4 regions of the Massilia varians genome follow, and region 3 is predicted to be linked to each of the others. Evidence: predicted binding sites of a transcription regulator. Region 3 holds the regulator's gene; each other region holds the start of a gene.

Region 1 (5,200 bases), 110 kb from region 3:
CTCGACACACCATGCGCCGGACTTGAGCTGCTTGCGTACATCGATCGTCGCGACCTCGGCATGCGCTGCCGGCCACGACGCCGAGGCCAGCTTGTCCATGCACCTCGTGAAGGTATGCGACGCGAGGGGCAAGGCAAGCAGGACGAAAAGCCAGCCGATGAATTTTTCCTTCCAGGGAAACGGTGAGCGCTTGCTACTACCCAAATCAAACCTTTCTTCAATTGACGCGACAGCAGGCTGCGCACGATAGCACGGCGAGGCTTTTCCCGAAACGCTCCGGTGGCGGCGCGGCAAGCGCGCATCCATCGGGCTTCAGCAAAAATCCCGGCTCGGCGCGCGCAGCTTCCCCAGCAGATGCGACATGTCCACCAGCCGCTTGGCCACCAGGTGACGCACCTCGCCCTGCTTCTGCCAGACCCCGTACACCCCGAGCAGCGGCGCATGCAGCACCTCGCGCCGCTGCTGCTCCACCAGCGTCGGCCAGACGATCACGTTGATGTTCCCGGTTTCGTCCTCGAGCGTCATGAACAGCACGCCCTTGGCCGTGCCGGGGCGCTGGCGCACCGTCACCAGGCCGCAGGCGCGCGCCAGCTGGCCGTCGGCATAGTCGTTCAAGGTGGAAGCCGGCATGAAGCGCCTGGCCAGCAGCCCTGCGCGCAGCAGCGCCAGCGGATGGCGGCCCAGCGTGAGGCCCTGGGCGCGGTAGTCGCCCACGATCTCGTCGGCCTCGGTCGGCGCCGCCAGCTGCGGCAGTTCCTCCTGCGGCGTGGTCGGGCGCAGCAGGTCGCGGTCGGGCACCGCCCCCACCGCCTGCCACAGGGCCTCGCGCCGGTTTCCGGCCAGCGATTGCAGCGCATTGGCGCCGGCCAGCACCTGCAGGTCGCCGCGCTCGAGCTGGGCGCGGCGCGCCAGGTCGGCCACGCTCTCGAAGGGACGCACCGCGCGCGCCATTTCGATACGCAGGGCCGCTTCCTGCTTCAGCCTGCGCAGCAAGCCCAGGCCCAGGCGCACCGCCGGCTGGCGCGCGCGCTCGCTCGGGTGCAGCTCTTCCAGCGTCGAATCCCAGCCGCTGATGGTGACGTCCGCCGGGCGCACTTCGATGCCGTGGCGGCGCGCGTCCTGCACCAGCTGCGAGGGACTGTAGAAACCCATGGGCTGGCTGTTAAGCAGCGCGCACAGGAACGCCGCCGGCTCGTGGCACTTGAGCCAGGAACTGGCATAGGCCAGCAGCGCGAAGCTGGCCGCGTGCGACTCGGGAAAGCCGTACTCGCCGAAGCCCTGGATCTGGCTGAAGATCGCTTCCGCGAACTCCAGCGTGTAGCCGCGCTCCAGCATGCCGCGCACGATGCGGTCGTAGTATTTTTCGAGCCCGCCCTTGCGCTTCCAGGCCGCCATCGCGCGCCGCAGCTGGTCGGCCTCGCCCGGCGTGAAGCCGGCGCCGAGGATCGCCACCTGCATCACCTGCTCCTGGAAGATCGGCACGCCCAGCGTGCGCTCGAGCGCCACCTTCATCTCTTCGCTGGGGTAATGGATCGGTTCGAGGCCCTGCCTGCGCCGCAGGTAGGGATGGACCATGCCGCCCTGGATCGGGCCGGGACGCACCACGGCCACTTCGATGACCAGGTCGTAGAAGCGGCGCGGGCGCATGCGCGGCAGCATGCTCATCTGGGCGCGCGACTCGATCTGGAACACGCCCACCGTATCGGCCGCGCAGATCATGTCGTAGGTGGCGGTGTCGTCGGGCGGGATGTCCTGCATCTCGAACAGGTTGCCGTAGCGCTGGCCCACCAGTTCCAGGCCGCGGCGCATCATCGACAGCATGCCCAGCGCCAGCACGTCGACCTTCATCAGGCCGAGTTCTTCGAGGTCGTTCTTGTCCCACTGGATGACGCTGCGCTCCGCCATGGTGGCATTCTCGATCGGCACCAGGCGCGACAGCTTGCCGCGCGCGATGACGAAGCCGCCCGGGTGCTGCGACAGGTGGCGCGGAAAGTTCAGCAGCTTGTCGGCCAAGGTGGCCCACTGCTGCGCCAGGCGCGATTCCGGGTCCAGTCCCGCCTCCGCCAGGCGGCCCAGCAGATCGGCGCGGCTGTCGAACCAGTGATGGGTCTTGGCCACCTTCTCGACGATGGCCAGGTCGATACCGAGCGCACGCCCGCTGTCGCGCAGCGCGCTCTTGGGCCGGTAGCTGATCACCACCGCCGCCAGCGCGGCCCGCTCGCGTCCGTATTTCCGGTAGATGTACTGGATCACTTCTTCGCGGCGCTGGTGCTCGAAATCGACGTCGATGTCGGGCGGCTCGTTGCGCTCCCGCGAGATGAAACGCTCGAACAGCAGGCTGGCGCGCGCCGGGTCGACTTCGGTGATACCGAGGCAGTAGCACACCGCGGAATTGGCGGCCGAGCCGCGCCCCTGGCACAGGATGTGTTGCGAGCGCGCGAAGCGCACGATGTCGTAGACGGTGAGGAAGTAATGCTCGTACTTCATCTCGGCGATGAGCGCCAGTTCGTGTTCGATCTGGGCCTGCACCTTGGCCGGGATGCCGTCGCGGAAGCGCCGGTGCGCGCCGACATAGGTTTCCTGGCGCAGGAAGCTGCTGACGTCGATGCCGGGCGGGACCACTTCCTCGGGATATTCGTAGCGCAGCTCGTCGAGCGAGAAGGTGCACAGGCGCGCGATGCGCAGCGTCTCGGCCAGCGCCTCGCGGCCGTAGATGTTGGCCAGGCGCAGGCGCGAACGCAGGTGCTGCTCGGCGTTCTGGGCCAGGCCGTAGCCGCATTCGGCCACCGGTTTCTTCAATCGCGTGGCGGTGAGCGTGTCCTGCAGCGGCTTGCGGGAGCGCACGTGCATCACCACGTGGCCGAGCGCCGTGATCGGCAGGCCGTGCTGCCAGCCCACCTCTTCGATCGTCGCGCGGTGCGGCTCGTCAAAAGCGCGGTGCAGCAGGACCAGGCCGAGCCAGGCGCGGCCCGGGAAGGTGTGCGCCATCCAGGCGGCCTGCTGGTGCAGGCGGTCGACGTCCGCCGCTTCGTGCGCGGGATAAGCGGGTAGCAGGATCGCCAGGCAGTCGGGCATGTGCTGCAGGTGCGCGTATGCGGGCGCGGGGCGGGCCAGGTCGTCCGGGGTGAGGAAATAGGTCCCCTTCTCGCTGCGGGTGCGGCCCAGGGTGATCAATTCGGAGAGGTTGCCGTAGCCGTTGCGGTTCTTGGCCAGCAGCACCAGCGACAGCGCCGGGCTGCCGTCCGCATTCTTCAGGTGGAAGTGGGCGCCGATCACCAGGTGCAGGCCGGCCTTTTTCGCTTCGGCATGCGCGCGCACCACGCCGGCCAGCGAACATTCGTCGGTCAGCGCCAGCGCAAAATAATCGAGCTGGACCGCCCGCGCCACCAGTTCCTCCGCATGCGAGGCTCCTTCGAGGAAGGAGAAGTTCGACAGGCAGAACAGCTCCGCATAGGGAGGCAAAACCTGTGGCGGCGGCGGGGACGGATCGGTCATCGGCAAGGGGTGAAGGAAGGAGCTACAATGCTGGACAAACCGGCAATACTGTATAAAAACACAGTATAACCGAGACGAGCCGCTCGACAAGGAGAAACGCATGCGGATTCATGCACTGAGCTGTTTTGGCGAACACGCCGGCGACGGCAACCCGGCCCTGGTCATCGAAGGCGACCGGTCAGACGAGAAAGCGCGCCGCGCGCTGGCGCAAGCGCGCCACACCACCTGCGTTTTCCTGGACGGCGAGGTTGTCGATTTCTATTATCCGCACATGCGCAGCCCGCTGTGCCTGCATGCGACGCTGGCCGTGGCGCACATGCTGTTCGCACGTCATCCCGATGCCGCCACCTTGGCGGTGACGACGGCGATGCGCGGCCAGCGGCTCGCGCTCCAGCGCGATGGCAACGCCTGCTTCGTGCGCCTGCAGGCGCAGAAAGTGGCGCAGCCGGCGCTGGCAGCCGGCCTGCTGGAACGGCTGCTTGCGGCGCCCGGCTTCGTGCCGGTTTCAGCGCCGCGGGTCGCTTCGGTCGGCAGCCCGAAGCTGCTGGTCGAAGTGCCGGACGCCGCCACGCTGCACGGCCTGCGGCCGGACCTGGAAGCGATCACGGCATGGAGCAAGGAAGCCGGCATCAACGGCGTCTATGCCTGGTGCCGCCTTCCCGACGGCCGCTTCGAAGGCCGCAACTTCAACCATCTCGACCCCGCACTGGAAGACAGCGCCACCGGTGTGGCGGCGGGCGCGCTCACCGCGCTGCTCGGGCACGGCATCGCGCTGCGGCAGGGGCAGGCCACCGGCCGCTCCTGCCTGATTCACACCAGGGTGGAAGACGGTGCGATCCTGGTCGGCGGCCGCGCCGAGCCAGGCGCCGTCGTCACGAGCTTCACGCGCTAAGGCCCGTACATACTGGAGAATGCACTGTCCGTCCGGCGCAAGCTAAGCTACACTCCCGCGGATATCCACCAGAGCTCAAGCAGAGCCAGACCAACCGCGGACATGAAACCTACCTTCCTTGCCTACGCCCTCCCAGTGATCCTGCTTGGCGCCAGTGCCACCGCACGCGCCGACGTCGATTACCAGCTGCGCATTACCGATGCGGCACAGCACTTGGCCGAAGTGCGCGCCACCTTCCCGGCCACCACCGCGACCACGCTCGACGTGCAGATGCCGAACTGGCGCACCGGCCGCTACAACATGCTCAACCTCGCCAACGGCGTGCGCCTGTTCAAGGCCTTCGACGCCAAGGGCCAGCCGCTGGCGGTCGCCAAGACCGACAAGGGCACCTGGCAGGTCCGCACCAAACCCGGCGACGCGGTAACGGTGCAGTACGAGCTGTACGCCAACCTGCTGGGCGAGCGCACCCGCCACATCGACGACACCCACGCCTATCTCGACGCCAGCGGCGTGTTCGTCTACGCGGCGCCCTTCCGCCAGGAGAAGGTGACGGTCAAGCTGGACGTGCCGCAGGGCTGGAAGTCGCGTTCGGGCATGGACAGCGGGGCATGCGACCACTGCTTCGTGGCGCCGAACTACGACGTGCTGATCGACGCGCCGATCGAGACCGGCATCCACGAGTTCTACACCGACAAGGTGGACGGCCGCAGCATCGAACTGGCGATCTGGGGCCGCGGCAACCACGACGGCAAGCAGATGATGACCGACCTGAAGAAGATCGTCGTCGAGACCGCGAAGATGTACGGCAACCAG
Region 2 (5,200 bases), 620 kb from region 3:
GGGCGACGCGAAAGCCCGCCATGCGCCCGCTGGGGTTCTGGGCGAAGCGCAGCACCGCCAGCACGTCCTTGATGTGGGCCGCTTCCAGGAACTTCAGGCCGCCGAACTTCACGAAGGGGATGTTGCGGCGCATCAGCTCCAGCTCCAGCGCGGCGCTGTGGCTGGCCGCGCGGAACAGCACCGCCTGCGACCTTAAGCCGATGCCGGCCTCGCGCTGCTCCAGGATGCGGCGGCAGACCCAGCGCGCCTGCTCGGCTTCGTCCGGGATCAGGACCAGTTGCGGCTTGAGGCTGGATGTCTTGTCGGTCCAGAGCGTCTTGGCGTGGCGTTCGCGGGCGGCCGCGATGACGGCGTTGGAAGCGTCCAGGATAGGCTGGGTCGAGCGGTAGTTGCGCTCCAGCGTGATGACGTGGGCGCTCTGCGTGAACTGCTTCGGGAAGTCGAGGATGTTGCGCACGGTGGCGCCGCGAAAGGCATAGATCGACTGGGCATCGTCACCGACCACCATCACGCCCGCGCCGGTGGGCTTCATGCCGGTGACGATTGCCCCCTGCAGGCGGTTGGTGTCCTGGTATTCGTCCACCAGCACGTGGTCGAAGCGCCCGCCCAGTTCAAGCCCCAGCTCCGGGTCGCTCGCCATCTCCGACCAGAACAGCAGCAGGTCGTCGTAATCGAGCACGTTCTGCTCCTGCTTGGCATCGACGTAGGCGCCGAACAGGGTCTTCAGTTGCCCTTCCCACTCGCTGCACCAGGGGAAGGTGGATTGCAGCACCGCCTCCAGGGGCTCGCGGCTGTTGACCACGCGCGAATAGATCGACAGGCAGGTGCCCTTCAGCGGAAAGCGCTTTTCCGTCGTTGACAGGCCGATCTCGTGGCGCACCAGTCCCATCAGGTCTTCGGCGTCGCCACGGTCGTGGATGGTGAAGGATTCGTCCAGGCCGATGCGGCCGGCATACTCGCGCAGCAGGCGCGCGCCGATCGCGTGGAAGGTGCCGGACCAGGGCAAGCTCAGCTGGGCCGCGTTGGCGCTGCCGCCCTTGCCGAGCAGGCGCTGCAGCACGCCGCCGGCGCGCTGCCCCAGCTCCCCGGCGGCACGCCGCGAGAAGCTCAGCAGCAGGATGCGCTGGGGATCGGCGCCAGCCTGGATCAGGCGTGCGACCCGGTGCGCCAGCGTATTGGTCTTGCCCGAGCCCGCCCCGGCCACCACCAGCAGCGGCCGCGCGCCGGCGGCGCCGATGTCGTGCTCGACCGCCGCGCGCTGTTCGGCATTCAGGCCGGCGAAGGGATCGTCGGAGGCGGGCTGGTCAAGGACGGCGGACATGGAGGTGACAGGAAAATGGGGGCTGCGAATGTCATACTGTACATTTATCCAGTTCTCTTGCGCAAGCCTCAATCCTGGAATAGTCAAGCCTGCGCACGATTGAAACCCCGTTTTGCCCGGCATCAGGTCATGGATTACATGCAGAAGCCATGCTAAGTAGTTAATAACTAAAAAGTTTTCCTGATATCCACAAAGTCTGTGAATAACTATGTGGAAAAGCGGGGGCTTGACACGCCGGATGCGGCCATCCGTGCGGCTTTCAACAATTTGCCTATTGGGAAGGCAATCACGATAGGCCCACAAATCAAGGGTTTACACGCTACTGTCGCGCAACTGGCACGGAGATGCACAAAATTATTTTACGGCAATTTTTGTGTATAAGCCCGGCCCGTCTGCAAGGTCAGCGCTGCGCCGCCCCGCGCCGGCGCCGCCTACAATGGCCGCGCAACCAACTACTGCGAGGACGCCATGAGCATGCACCCCGATCCCGATCTGAACCCTGGTGACGAAGCCGAACCCGACACGCCCGGCGCCGGCGAAGACGTCTGTGAAGCCTGCGCCGGCAGCGGCAAGCTGTCCGACGGCCGGCCCTGCTCCAACTGCGGCGGCACCGGCAAGGTGATGCGCGGCATCGGCGGCGGCTGAGCGCCCGCCCCGCATGACAGGCTGGCAGCGGCGCGACGACCATCCCGGGATGCGCGCTACGCCTGCCACCCATCCCGATCCGGACCGTCTCCGTCCGGCGTCGCTGGCCGACCTGTTCGTCTCGTTTACCGTCCTTGCCCTGCAAGGCTTCGGCGGCGTGCTCGCGGTGGTCCAGCGCGAGATCGTCGAGCGCAAGCGCTGGCTGACGCAGGAGGAATTCATCGAGGACTGGGCCGTGGCGCAGATCATGCCCGGGCCGAACGTGCTCAACCTGTCGATCATGATCGGCGCCCGCTGGTTCGGCCTGCCCGGGGCCGTGGCCGCGGCCGCTGGACTGCTCGCCTTGCCGCTGCTGCTGGTGCTGGTGCTGGCGGCCTTCCACGCGCAGTACGCGGATCACCCCGCGGTGACCGGCGCGCTGCGCGGCATGGCGGCCGTGTCGGCCGGCCTGATCGCCGCCACTGGCCTCAAGCTGTCCAGCGCCTTGGCGAAGAACCCGATCCCGCTGCCCTGGTCGATCGGCATCGCGGCGGCGGCTTTTGCCCTGCTGGCCTGGCTGCGCGCACCGCTGCTCTGGGTGCTGCCCGCGCTGGGCGGGCTCGGCTTCGTGCTGGCCTGGCGCGGCTTGCGATGACGACGGCGCCGCTCCTCGTCCTGGGCTGGCACGACTGGCTCAACTTGTTCGTCCATTTCCTGATGCTGTCGCTGATGCAGTTCGGCGGCGCGATCTCGGTGAGCGCCGACATGCAGCGCTTCCTGGTCGAAGAGGAGGGCTGGCTGGCCCCTTCCCAGTTCAGCGATGCGATCGCGCTGGCGCAGGCGGCGCCGGGACCGAACGTGCTGTTCGTCGCACTGATGGGCTGGCACCTGGGCATGAACACCGGCAGCCTCGGCGCCGCCCTGGGCGGCGTGGCGCTGGCCATGGCCGGCATCCTGCTGCCCTCTTCCATCCTCAATTACCAGGTCGCGCAGTGGGGACACCGCAATCGCGAGCTGCGCACGGTGCGCGCCTTCCGGCTCGGCATGGCGCCGACCGTGATCGGCATGCTGCTGGCCACCAGCTGGCTGCTCGCCGGCGCCGGTCCGGCGCACGGCAGCTGGCCGGTCTGGCTGCTCGCCGGGGCGAGCTGCCTCGTCATCTGGCGCACCCGCCTGCACCTGCTGTGGCTGCTCGGGGCCGGCGCCCTGATGGGCGCACTCGGATTCGTCTGACTGGCAAGCCGGGACGGCACAGGGCATACTTGCGGGATTGACCACTTATCCAGCGAACCCATGCTCGAACTTCTCAGCGAACATGCCTGCTTCGGCGGCGTCCAGCGTTTTTACCGTGTCGATTCGGCCGCCATCGGCCTGCCGATGCGCTTTTCCGTCTACCTGCCGCCCGGCGCCGAAGGTAAACGCCTCCCTGTTCTGTTCTACCTGGCCGGTCTGACCTGCACCGAAGAAACCTTCATGATCAAGGCCGGCGCCCAGCGCGTGGCGGCACAGGAAGGCCTGATCCTGGTCACGCCCGACACCAGCCCGCGCGGCGCCGGCGCGCCCGGCGAAACCGACAGCTGGGACTTCGGCGCGGGCGCCGGCTTCTACGTCGACGCTACCCAAGCCCCATGGTCGCAGCACTACCGCATGTACAGCCACGTGCTGGAACTGCGCGAACTGGTGCTGGCCCAACTGCCGGCCGACCCGGCGCGGGTCGGCATCTTCGGGCACTCGATGGGCGGACATGGCGCGCTCATGATGGCGCTGCGCAATCCCACCCTGTTCCGTTCGGTGTCGGCGTTCGCGCCGATCGCGGCGCCGATGCGCTGCCCGTGGGGTCAGAAGGCCTTCGGCGGCTACCTGGGCAGCGACCAGGAATCCTGGCGCCAGTACGACGCGAGCGAACTGATGGCCGCGATGGACACGGCGCCCTTCCCCGGCGGGATCCTGATCGACCAGGGGCTGGCCGACAAATTCCTGGCCGAGCAGCTGTATCCGGAAGCCTTCGAGGATGCCTGCGCGCGTGCCGGCCAGCCCTTGACGCTGCGCCGGCATGCGGGCTACGACCATGGCTACTATTTCATCTCGACCTTCGTGGAAGACCATGTGCGCTTCCATCGCCGCCTGCTCGGATGAGGGATGGCGGGGTCCAGGCCGGCGCCTGCCCCGCCCGCTTGAAAACGCCCCGCCTCCGACCTATAAAGACATTGCCGGCATCCGCCGGCACGCTCAATGTCTATCCATGGAGGCCATCATGAATCTCATTAGACGGGGCAATAGCCCGCTCCCGGCCTACCGTCCGGGCGCCGTCGAGGACCAGTTCGGGCGCATGGTCGAGAGCATGTTCCAGGACTTCTTCGCGCCGCTCGCACAGGGCGGGCAATGGGCCGGCGAAGGCGCGGCGACGCCGCGGGTCGACGTCAGCGAGACCGAAAAGACCTACGAAATCCAGGCCGAACTCCCCGGCGTGAACAAGGAGGACGTCAAGGTGTCGGTCGACGGGCAGCGCATTACCATCGAGGCGGAATGCCGCTCGGCAAACGAACGCCGCGAGGGTGAAACCGTGGTGTATGCTGAACGTACCGCACGCAGGTTCATGCGCAGCTTCGCCCTGCCCACCGAAGTCGACGACGGTGCGGCACAGGCCAAGCTGGAGAACGGCGTACTGCAGCTGAGCCTGCCCAAAAAGCAGGGTACTGAAGCACGCCGCCTGACCATCCAGTAATCGCCGGCCACGCGCCCGGCGCCATCCATGGTCCGTGTCCCGCGTTGCGGCGCCCTGCCGCGGCGCGGCGCGGCCGTTTTGCATTTTACGATGGTTCGGTTTGTTCTATGCGTTTCACCATGCCGGAAACCGAAGGCTACAAGGACCGCGCCCACGCCGGCCGACAACTGGCGCGCAGCTTGCGCCATCTCGCCGGCGGGGCCGACCCGATCGTGCTCGGCCTGCCGCGCGGCGGCGTGCCGGTGGCCTTCGCGGTGGCCCAGGCCCTCGGCGCCGAGCTCGACGTCCTGCTGGTGCGCAAGCTGGGCATGCCCGGCAACGAGGAGTACGCGATGGGCGCGATCGGCAGCGGCGGCGTGCGCGTGCTGCAGCCGGGGGTGCCCGGCCTGCTGGGCGTGACGCAGGAACAGGTGGAGCGGGTGGCCGCGCGCGAACTGGCCGAGCTCGAACGGCGCGACCGCCTCTACCGCGGTGGACGCCCGCCGCCGCGGCTCGCGGGCCGCTGCGTGATCCTGGTCGACGATGGCATT
Region 3 (5,200 bases):
CAGGTGGCGGACCTGGCGCGCATCGGCCAGCTGTGCCGCGAGCGCGGCATCCTGTACGTGGTCGACAACACCATGACCACGCCTTACCTGTTCCGCCCGAAGGCGGTGGGGGCGGGCCTGGTGGTCAACTCGCTGACCAAGTCGATCGCCGGCCACGGCATCGCGCTCGGCGGCGCCCTGACCGACACCGGCCTGTTCGACTGGAGCGCCTACCCGCACATCGCGGCCAACTTCCGCAAGCAGCCGCCAGCTGCCCAGGGCCTGGCCCAGCTGCGCGCCAAGGCCCTGCGCGACTTCGGCGCGGCCCTCGGGCCGGAAGCGGCGCACCACATCGCGGTGGGCGCCGAGACGCTGGCGCTGCGCATGGAGCGTACCAGCGCCAACGCGCTGGCGCTGGCGCGGATGCTGGAGGCGGATGAGCGCGTGGCGGCGGTCCACTATCCGGGCCTGGCTTCGCATCCGCAGAACGGCATCGTCACGTCGCTGTTCCGTACCGGCGGTTCCCTGATGAGCTTCGAGCTGGTCGACAGCATCGACCCCTTCGACTACCTGAACCGCCTGAAGCTCGGCATCCCGGCCAGCAACCTGGGCGACACCCGCACCCTGGTGATCCCGGTGGCGCACACCATCTTCTTCGAGATGGGCGCAGAGCGGCGCGCCAGCATGGGCATCGCCGAGTCCCTGATCCGGGTCTCGGTGGGCATCGAGGACACCGAGGACCTGCTGGCGGACTTCCGCCAGGCGCTCGACGCATAAGGCATATGTAGGGTGGTCGGCTTGTCCGACCGCGCGTTCAACTTCGGCATGCTCTGCCGCAATGCATACTGGTGTTGAACGCGCGGTCGGCGGAGCGTGATCCGGTCCACTGGACCAGATCACCCCTATGCCCATCATTTTGTTTCAGCGGTTGAGCAGGGCGGCACATTGCCGCTATCATGGGCTTTCCATTTACCTCATCCACCTGCCCATGAAGACCAAGCTGTTCCTTGCATCCCTGCTGCTGTGCGGCGCCGCCTTTGCCGGCGAGCTGGAAGACGCCAATGCCCTGTTCGACAAGAAGGACTACGCGGGCGCGCTGAAGATCTACACCAAGCTGGCCAATGCCGGCAATCCGGCCGCCCAGCAGGCGCTGGGCCAGATGTATTTCTACGGCGAGGCAGGGGAGGTCGATGAAGCCAGGGCGCTCGACCTGTTCAAGAAAGCCGCCGCCAAGGGCAACAAGGTCGCGATCGCTTCGCTCGAGCTGATCGAGCAGCGCGCCAAGCGCCGCAAGGACATCGATTACTGGATCAAGGGCTATGACGGCGAAGACCTGAAATCGGGCGAGTTCCGCTGCACCACGCCGCGCATTCCGGCAATGTCAAAGGTCAATGCCGACATCGACCGCATCAGTGCGGCCGTGCAGACCTGGCAGGAGTGCTACAACAAGTACGTCACCAACCTGAACGCGGCGATGCCGCTGTCCAAGCGGATTCCGGCCGACGTCCAGAAGCTGATGAACAAGGAAGAGATCGAGCAATCGAACGCCTACCTGGCGCAGCTGCAGGAAAACCTGAGCGAGGAAGCGAAGGTGAGTTCGAAGCTGGTGCTGGCCGACTATGCTGCCTGGCGCTCGGCGACCGAGGCCTACGTGGCGGAGCACAACAAGGTAGTGAATTCCATCAAGAAGGATTCACACTGGGCGGACAAGAAGATTCAGTAAGCCGCCGGGGAGGCGGCTTCACGACTGGAGCGCCTAACAAAAAGGGAATTGTTGGGCGCTCTTAGTGCCAGCTGCGCATCAGGCCGACAGCGAGACCCTCGAGCGCGAACTCGTCTTCCGGGTTCACCTGGATCACCTTGAAGTCCGGATTCTCCGGCAGCAGTTCGACCAGGTTGCCGGTCTTGCGGTAGCGCTTGACGGTGACTTCTTCGCCCAGGCGGGCCACCACGATCTGGCCGTTCTTGGCGCTGTCGATCTTCTTGACGGCCAGGAAGTCGCCGTCGCAGATGCCGGCATCGCGCATCGACCAGCCCTTGACCTTCAGCAGGAAGTCGGGGCGCGCCGAGAACATGGCGGCGTCCACGGAGTAGGTGGCCTCGACGTGTTCCTGGGCCAGGATCGGCGAACCGGCGGCTACGCGGCCAACCAGCGGCAGCGACATCATGAGGTTCGGGGGCGGCATCGGGATCTGCTCGACCGAGGCGCCGACCAGGCGGATGCCGCGCGAGGTGCCCGGCGAAATCTCGATCGCGCCCTTGCGCGCCAGGGCCTGCAGGTGTTCTTCGGCCGCATTGGCCGACTTGAAACCCAGCTCGGCCGCGATTTCGGCGCGGGTCGGCGGGAAGCCGGTGTTTTCGATCGCTTCCTTGATCAGGTTAAGGATCTGTTCTTGCCTTGCAGTGAGCTTGAGCATGGGTGGTATACGGCATTAGTTGTAAGAGCAGACTGTATTTTTGTACAGTATTCTGATATACGCAAGGGCAAACACGGGAAAACTGCAAAAAATGTGCGCAACTGCTGCATTCGTGGCGCACCTGCCCGCTTTTTGCGGTCCGTCGCCGGCCCGGACCATGCCCGGGTTTCCATCCGCCGAGTTTTCAGGCTATAATCGAAGGCTTTCCCTTCCCACACTCGTCTTGACGCCGAGGTGGGCATTTGTTTAAACGTCCTCAAGGAGTGTTGCATGCGTCATTATGAAATCGTTTTTATCGTCCACCCGGACCAGAGCGAGCAAGTTCCGGCGATGATCGAGCGTTACAAGACCACGGTCACCAGCCGCGGCGGTAACATCCATCGCGTGGAAGACTGGGGCCGTCGCCAGATGGCTTACCAGATCCAGAAGCTGCCGAAGGCTCACTACATCTGCATGAACATCGAGTGCGACAACGAGACCCTGGTCGAGCTGGAAACCGCATTCAAGTTCAATGATGCCGTCCTGCGTCACCTGACCGTCAAGATGAAGAAGGCCGAAACCGCACCGTCGCCGATGATGAAGTCGGTCCAGCGCGAAGACGCAGCCAAGAGCCACCGCGCTGAAGCAGCTGCTGCTGCCCCGGCCGCTGCTGCCTAAGTTTTTTCTCGGGAATTCGTAGAGCGCAGTGAACCGGTTCCAGCTCATCGCGACCATCGCGGAGCGAGACGTCCTGCGTTTCACCCCGGCCGGCGTCCCCATCGTGGGCGCGATCCTGATGCACGATTCGCAGCAGGTCGAGGCCGGAGTGGCAAGGCAGGTCGCGTTTGAAATCCCCGCGCTCGGCGCAGGCGAGATTTCAGGCAGGCTGGAAAGCGCCGAACTCGGCGCCGCCTACCGCTTCGACGGATTCCTTGCACGAAAAAACCGCAACAGCAAAGCCTTGGTGTTTCACATCATTGATTTCAGTGCCGCCTAACTGTAGGTTGGCGCAACTTAGATTAGATACAGGAGCCTCGAAATGGCATTCGGTAAAAAGTTCGACAAAAACAAAGCCAAAGAAAAAATGAAGCGCAAACAGCAGAACCCGCTGTTCAAGCGCAAGAAGTTCTGCCGCTTCACCGCCGCCGGCGTTGAGCAAGTGGATTACAAAGACGTCGACACCCTGAAGGACTTCGTCCAGGAAAACGGCAAGATCATGCCGGCACGCCTGACCGGCACCAAGGCGCACTACCAGCGCCAGGTCGACACCGCCATCAAGCGCGCACGCTACCTCGCGCTGCTGCCGTACACCGACCTGCACAACGCTTAATCAGCGGCACGTCAGTCAGAATACCTGGAGAATAAATATGCAAGTTATCCTGCTCGAAAAAGTCGTCAACGTCGGTAACCTGGGCGACGTCGTCAAAGTCAAGGACGGTTACGCACGTAACTTCCTGATCCCGCAAAAGATGGCACGCCGCGCTACCCAGGCCGCCGTGGCCGAGTTCGAAGTCAAGCGCGCCGAACTGGAAAAAGCAGCAGCCGAGAAGCTGGCAGCTGCCCAGGCGCAAGGCGACAAGCTGAGCGGCATGACCGTCACCATCGCCCAGAAGGCGGGCGTGGACGGCCGTCTGTTCGGTTCGGTCACCAACTTCGACATCGCCGAAGCCCTGAGCAAGCAAGGTTTCCCGGTCGAGAAGTCGCAGGTTCGCATGCCGACCGGCCCGCTGAAGACCACCGGCGAATTCCCGGTCTCCGTCGCGCTGCACACCGACGTCGTGTCCGAGATCACCATCGCCGTCGTCGGCGAAGCCGCTTAAGCTGCTGTTGTATAATTGAAAAAAGCCGGGTTCGCCCGGCTTTTTTTATTCCCGGAAACTCGCCAATTATTTCAGCCGTGTGACCGGAAACGGTATAATGCCCGCCATGAATTCCCCATCCGATCCGCAAGTCGATTCCCTGCGCATCCCGCCGCATTCCATCGAAGCAGAACAGTCCGTCATCGGCGGCCTGCTGCGCGATAACGCGGCCTGGGACCGCATTGCCGACTTCATGCACGCCGAGGATTTCTACCGCTACGACCATCGCATCATCTTCGAACAGATGGTCCGCCTGATCAACGCCGGCAAGCCGGCCGACGTGATCACGGTCTACGAAGCCTGCAACATGCTGGGCAAGGCCGAGGAGGTGGGCGGCCTGCAGTACCTGAACGCGATGGCGCAGAACACGCCCTCGGCGGCTAACATCCGGCGCTACGCCGAGATCGTGCGCGACCGCGGCATCCTGCGCAACCTGATCACGGTCGCCGACGAAATCTCGGGCAACGCCTTCAACCCGCAGGGCAAGGAAGTCAAGCAGATGCTGGACGAAGCCGAATCGAAGATCTTCGCGATCGCCGAAACCGGTGCCCGGGGCCAGCAGGGCTGGAACCCGATCCAGCCGCTGCTCACCCAGGTGGTCGAGCGCATCGACGAGCTGTACTCGCGCGAGAACCAGGGCGAGATCACCGGCGTGCCGACCGGCTTCATCGACCTCGATCGCATGACCTCCGGCCTGCAGCCGGGCGACCTGGTGATCGTCGCCGGCCGCCCGTCGATGGGCAAGACCGCGTTCTCGGTCAACATCGGCGAGAACGTGGCGATCGAGGCCGGCCTGCCGGTGGCTGTGTTTTCCATGGAAATGGGCGGCGCCCAGCTGGCCATGCGTATGCTCGGTTCCGTGGGCCAGCTCGACCAGCACCGCCTGCGTACCGGCCGCCTGAACGACGAAGACTGGCCGCGCCTGACGCACGCGATTCAGAAGATGAATGACGCCCAGCTCTATAT
Region 4 (5,200 bases), 140 kb from region 3:
GTCTTCAGCACGCCCGCGTGCTCGGCGTCGGCGCGCGCGGCCATGCACGGCGTGGGGCCAGGCGGGTCGTCGAACTCGACCATGCGGTCCAGGGGCATGCCCTGGATCTCGCCGGCGCCGTAGCCGGCCAGTTTTTCGCAAGCCTTGTTCCAGCTGGTGACGGTGCCGACCGCATCGACAACGAACACGGCAAGGGGCAGGGGCGACAGGTTCAAGACTCCTCCGGGATGGCCGCGCAGCCGTGCGCGCGCCATGCAGCGAACACGTAAATACATGATAGCGCAGCGCAGCAAGGGGTGCCCTGCCAGATCAAATGTATGTCGTGCGGCAAGATCGCCGTGGAAGCAGGCGCTCTGCCCTTACAATGTGGCGTGGCCGTTGCGGCCGCGGCAAGCTTTGACAGGTGGGAGATGGCGGTCATCGATCCGGCGGAAGTCGAATTCAGCGCGATCCGGGCCCAGGGGCCGGGCGGACAGAACGTGAACAAGGTGTCGTGTGCGGTGCACGCGCGCTTCGACGTGGCCGCTTCGTCCTTGCCGGCAGGGATCAAGGAGCGCCTGCTGGCCCTGCGCGACGCCCGCATCACGCAGGAAGGCGTGATCGTCCTCAAGGCGCAGGCCTCGCGCAGCCTGGAACAGAACAAGCTGGACGCGCTGCAGCGCCTGCAGGCCCTGGTCGACCAGGCTGCCATCGTGCCCCAGGTGCGCCGCCCGACCCGGCCGACGCACGGATCGCAGCTGCGCCGGCTCGATGCCAAGACGCGCAGCGGGCGGGTCAAGGCCTTGCGCGGCAAGGTCAGCGAGTAGGACGGTAGCCAGTTATTCCTGACACGCGCCGCGCTGGCTTGACGCGCTTTTAAGTATGCAGCAGCCGCAGCAGCTGGTCGATCCGGTAGGGTTTGGCAATGAACAGCTGCTTGACCGCCTGTCCATCGAACATGGACGGCGCCATATACCCGGACGCCAGGATGATCTTGACCGCCGGATAGCTCCTGGCGATGCGATCGGCCAGTTCGAGCCCGTTCATGCCGGGCATCATGACGTCGGAAATGACGGCGTCGATGTCGGAATGGGTCGCCAGCATCTCGAGGGCCGCGGCGCCCGAATAGGCGACCATGGCGTCCATGCCATGGGCTGACAGCAACATCTCGGCCAGGTCGGCGACGTCGGCCTCGTCATCGACCACCAGCACCCTGCGCACCGCTCCCACCTGTGCTCGCGCATCCTGTTCATCCGCCTGCATGCTGCCGGGCGGGAATCCGGGCCGCCTCTTGTCACTGCACCAGCGGCTGTTCATCAAACCGGACACTCGGTCCTCCATGGAGTGAGATTGTTGGTAACCAGCGCAGCCCCGGGGGGCCGCATGCGCCAGTATCGCGCAAGCGCGCCGAAGGAAGCGCCCGGTTAACGCTCTGCACGACCTTCAATCTGCCGGAAATTCCTCCGGCCTTCCAGGCCTATCCGAACAGCCCGTGCAGGTACCAGCGCGGCTCGGCATCCTCGCCGGCGCCGACGATGCGCTCGCGGTAGATCCAGTATAAGGTATGGTCCTGCCCTTCGGCGATGAAGTAGTCGCGGGTCTGGGTCTCGCTCCACCAGCCGGCCTCGATGCGCTCTGGCGTCGAGGCCACCTTCAGCGGCGAGCCGTAGAAGGGCCGGTGGTTGCGCATGAGCAGTGCGATCGGCTTGGCCAGCAGCCAGCTCGGGCGCGGCAGGCTGGTGACAACCGGCGGCAGCCGCGCCGCACCGAGCGCCGCGCGCTCGGTCTTTTGCTGCACCGGCACCCATTCGTTGGCCACCTCGGGCCGGTAATCGGCTTGCGGCAGCGCTTGCAGCACGTTCTCCGGCCCCAGCCGCGCCACCAGCAGCTCGAGCATGCGCATGCGGTCTTCCTCGCTGCCGCCCGGCTCGGGGAACAGCGATTCGGTGGGCGGCGCCATCGCCCTCACCTGCCGCGTTTCCAGCCCGAGCCCGATCACCGGGGCCGGCAGCTCCTGCCGGGCCAGGCGTTCCTTGAGCAGGCGCACCAGGTGCTCGTCGCGCCATGCGGGCTCGGCCAGAACGATCTCGAGCGCCGTGGGCGGCATCGCCACCCGCCCGCGCTCACCTTAAAGTGATGGAAAAATGGACGTCGTAAGGTATTGATTTCGCACGCAATTCGTTTTTCTGCGTGTCCATTAAATTTTTTGTGATGGTGGACGGATATCTAGTTGTTTGTCCATTTTTTACAGGGGTCAGCTACCGAACGCCTGGCGATGCATAGCCCGACTACAGGATGTTCTTTGGCTCACCTGCATGGCAAGATGAAGTGGCGCGGGAGGGGAGATTTCCTTGCCTACGTTGGAGCCCTCTTGCACAGTAAGGCGGGCCGCCCTAGCCGAACAGCCCATGCAAAAACCATCTTGGATCACTGCCTTCGCCGTCGCCGCTGAACCGCTCCCTGTAAACATGGTACAGGACGTGGTCTCGCCCCTCAGCGATGAAATAGTCGCGTGACGCGGTATTGCCCCACCATCCAGCTTCAACCCGCTCAGGTCCAGAGATCATCCGAAGAGGCGATGTATAAAAAGGCCTGTGATCCCGAATTAACAGCGCGATCGGCTTAGCTAGCAACCATGTCGGTCGCATGGACATATCGAGATCCGGCGACAGTTGTGCTATCACGGCGGTCTCTTTGACATTTTGCTGAATTGACACCCATGCGTTGGCTACCTCAGGGCGGTAGTCTGCGACAGGCAAAGGCTGCAGCACATTGTCAGCCCCCAAACGAGCCACCAGTAGCTCCAACATTCGGACTTGGTCTTCTTGTGTACCTCCTGGTTCTACAAAAAGAGACTCACTCGGCGGTGCCATCGGCTGCAGCTGCGCCACGTCCAGAGCCAATCCAATAACAGGAGCGACTAGCTCGACTCGCCCAAGTCGTTCTTTCATCAGACGAAGGATGTGGTCGCTCTGCCACGTGGGCTCGGCAAGTGCAATATCGATGGCGGTGTCAGGACGGGCCTCTCTCCCCCGCTCGTGCACTAATCGCAGTGTGACCCGTTCTGCTGCCAACTGTTTACCGGACAGCCAACCAGTGAGCTGCAACACCAGGCGCTGTGCACCCACCATTAGTAAGTCGACGTTCTCAATGCGATCGAACAGTTCGATCTTGGCCTCGAAGGTCGATGGTGGCGTAATCCATTCAAACAACTCGGGAGCCGAACCGAACGCACTGTCGAGGGTGTCGAGCAGATGCCGACCGCATCGACGTTGCAGGCCTGGGCGTGGAAGTTGTCGAAGTTCTGCAATGCTCGAACAACCGATACCCTCAAACCAACTAGCAAACGGCCTAGCCGCCGGCACGATCATGGCGGGTAGGCGGTCCAGATGACGTGCCATGGTCTCAGGCTTGAGTACGCGTTCACCGCGAAATCGAGCAAGCAACCATGCTCCACGCGCGGTCGGTGCACAGCTCATACGACCGGAAAAGCCCAAGGCGCGCAAGTCAGTGCGGACGAGCTTGCATAACGCACGAACACCGCCAAACAAGCGCAAACTAGCCCCGATGTCGATAAGCAGCGTTGATTCTTCAGCCAGAGTGACCAAGGGAGTGTACTTGAGCAATGCAATTGCGACTGCCTGCAGTGCAGCTTCTTCGCCGGCAGTCGAGCGCTCATAAATTCGGGCATGCGGAACGAGCATGAGTACACCGCCACGGCGCATGCCCACTTTGATTCCAGCGGCGCGTGCAGCACACGACATCCCCAGCACCTTTTCGCGCTCGAGCACTACTCCTACGCTGTCATCCGACCGGTTTGGTTCGAATATTTCAAGCGAAATCTGCGGTAGATGCAGGCCGATCCAAAGACGCATGACAGTAGGCAAGCTAAGACGCCAGCAACAGGGAGGGAGGAATTACTTGCTGCATTGAATAATTGCTGCTGGGTATGCACGCCAAAATAACTGTACATCCATACAGTACATTACGGTGCATTATTTGGCAAGTTGTCATGCGCCCAAAACATAGATGTAGCCTTTGCAAGACCCGTGTGACATTCGGCCGACCAGCGCGGCAGTGCTGTGGGTACCGCCCTTTGCGCCGTGGTCGCGACACTGGACCAGCACCCGATGGTGTAGAAGATGAAAGGCGTCACAACAAGGCCCTAGTTTTAATCGCACGGGGGCCGATGGCGGGCGAACCAAAAATCGTCACGGACGATGATGATGGTCACGGTTCATCCCAAACCTTAGAAGAAAAAGCTTTCACTAGTTGCCGAATTTTAGTTCCTTCAATGCGCTAGCTGGCATAGAATGTTGCTCACATAAAAACACTAACCAAGGGTTCTGATATGAGCGAGTTGAGCAACATCGAAGAACTGAAAAAGCGTAAAGAGCAGCTGTTGCTTGAGCAGGAAGTGGCCCGCCTTGAGCGCAAACAAAATCTTGGCAAGTCCGCCAACTGGTCGTGGAAGTGGGTCGCTCCCATGACCGCAGTAGGTGCATACGCATTCATCGGCGGCATGGCTGAAGGGAACAGCGCGGCTATCGTTATTGGGTTGGTCGCTCTGACTCCCGTGGCCATGAAGCTCTACTTCAAGCGCGCCAGCTGAAGCATTAAGGCTCAACGTTATCGTCTAACCAATATCACACACTGTCGTGCTTTCCCAACAAAATCAGCCATCTAGGATTATGGAATCTGCCTCAGAACTTATCAAAGAAGAGTCAAACCGGAACAAATGGGCAGCAAAGTTCTTCGGCAACGTTGCCGCTGCAATTGTCATCCTGGGAGGTATTTTCACAGGACAGGGCTTTATCGGCACCGTAATGCTCATTCTCCAACTAATGGCCGTGATGTTTGTACTTGTGCTTTGCGCTGCCGTTGTCCCGGGCGCACGCAATCGCAGGCGACAGGAACAGGCTTCAGCCGTAATCAGCGTAATCATGTGCTTGGCGGCAGTTCCACTGGTCCTATTCCGCTGGGCGACGACCTGAAGGAGAACGGTATAAATCATATGAAGATTGTTGCATCGATTGTATTCGCTGGCGTAGTGATAGCAATAGCCGTGTACGCCGGTCTAACCGATGACCGTAGAACTTACATGAAAGGCTGCATAGCTACCGCAGCGGAGTTCGGGCAATCGGCAGAGGAAGCGGAGAACAACTGCGCGCTCCGCTACAAAGGATAGGAAAACGCGGCGTTGGTCTCGCGGCCGCGAAAC

The links. The regulator LexA, encoded in region 3, represses DNA repair genes until DNA is damaged. The targets are predictions, from matches to a motif close to ACTGTATNNNNATACAGT.
Region 1: a site for LexA is predicted at 3,543-3,560, ahead of MasN3_RS19910 (error-prone DNA polymerase). Genes of this name have one in related genera too.
Region 2: a site for LexA is predicted at 1,357-1,374, ahead of MasN3_RS16490 (ATP-dependent helicase). Genes of this name have one in related genera too.
Region 4: a site for LexA is predicted at 3,944-3,961, ahead of MasN3_RS20045 (Y-family DNA polymerase). Genes of this name have one in related genera too.

The regions. Positions count from the first base shown of each region.
Region 1 covers NZ_AP026966.1:4,404,539-4,409,738, forward strand. The annotation lists gene MasN3_RS19905 (DUF3592 domain-containing protein) at 1-99, opposite strand, end outside; gene MasN3_RS19910 (error-prone DNA polymerase) at 313-3,495, opposite strand; gene MasN3_RS19915 (PhzF family phenazine biosynthesis protein) at 3,596-4,387, shown strand; gene MasN3_RS19920 (M61 family metallopeptidase) at 4,490-5,200, shown strand, end outside.
Region 2 covers NZ_AP026966.1:3,679,900-3,685,099, forward strand. The annotation lists gene MasN3_RS16490 (ATP-dependent helicase) at 1-1,321, opposite strand, end outside; gene MasN3_RS16495 (hypothetical protein) at 1,790-1,966, shown strand; gene MasN3_RS16500 (chromate transporter) at 2,016-2,600, shown strand; gene MasN3_RS16505 (chromate transporter) at 2,597-3,178, shown strand; gene fghA (S-formylglutathione hydrolase) at 3,239-4,081, shown strand; gene MasN3_RS16515 (Hsp20/alpha crystallin family protein) at 4,200-4,670, shown strand; gene MasN3_RS16520 (phosphoribosyltransferase) at 4,778-5,200, shown strand, end outside.
Region 3 covers NZ_AP026966.1:4,298,470-4,303,669, reverse strand. The annotation lists gene MasN3_RS19475 (cystathionine gamma-synthase family protein) at 1-756, shown strand, start outside; gene MasN3_RS19470 (tetratricopeptide repeat protein) at 968-1,702, shown strand; gene lexA (transcriptional repressor LexA) at 1,764-2,396, opposite strand; gene rpsF (30S ribosomal protein S6) at 2,667-3,053, shown strand; gene priB (primosomal replication protein N) at 3,082-3,372, shown strand; gene rpsR (30S ribosomal protein S18) at 3,415-3,705, shown strand; gene rplI (50S ribosomal protein L9) at 3,743-4,195, shown strand; gene MasN3_RS19440 (replicative DNA helicase) at 4,302-5,200, shown strand, end outside.
Region 4 covers NZ_AP026966.1:4,436,982-4,442,181, forward strand. The annotation lists gene MasN3_RS20025 (sensor domain-containing protein) at 1-215, opposite strand, end outside; gene arfB (alternative ribosome rescue aminoacyl-tRNA hydrolase ArfB) at 411-806, shown strand; gene MasN3_RS20035 (response regulator) at 856-1,308, opposite strand; partial or broken gene MasN3_RS20040 (DNA polymerase Y family protein) at 1,457-2,104, opposite strand; gene MasN3_RS20045 (Y-family DNA polymerase) at 2,373-3,854, opposite strand; gene MasN3_RS20050 (hypothetical protein) at 4,331-4,591, shown strand.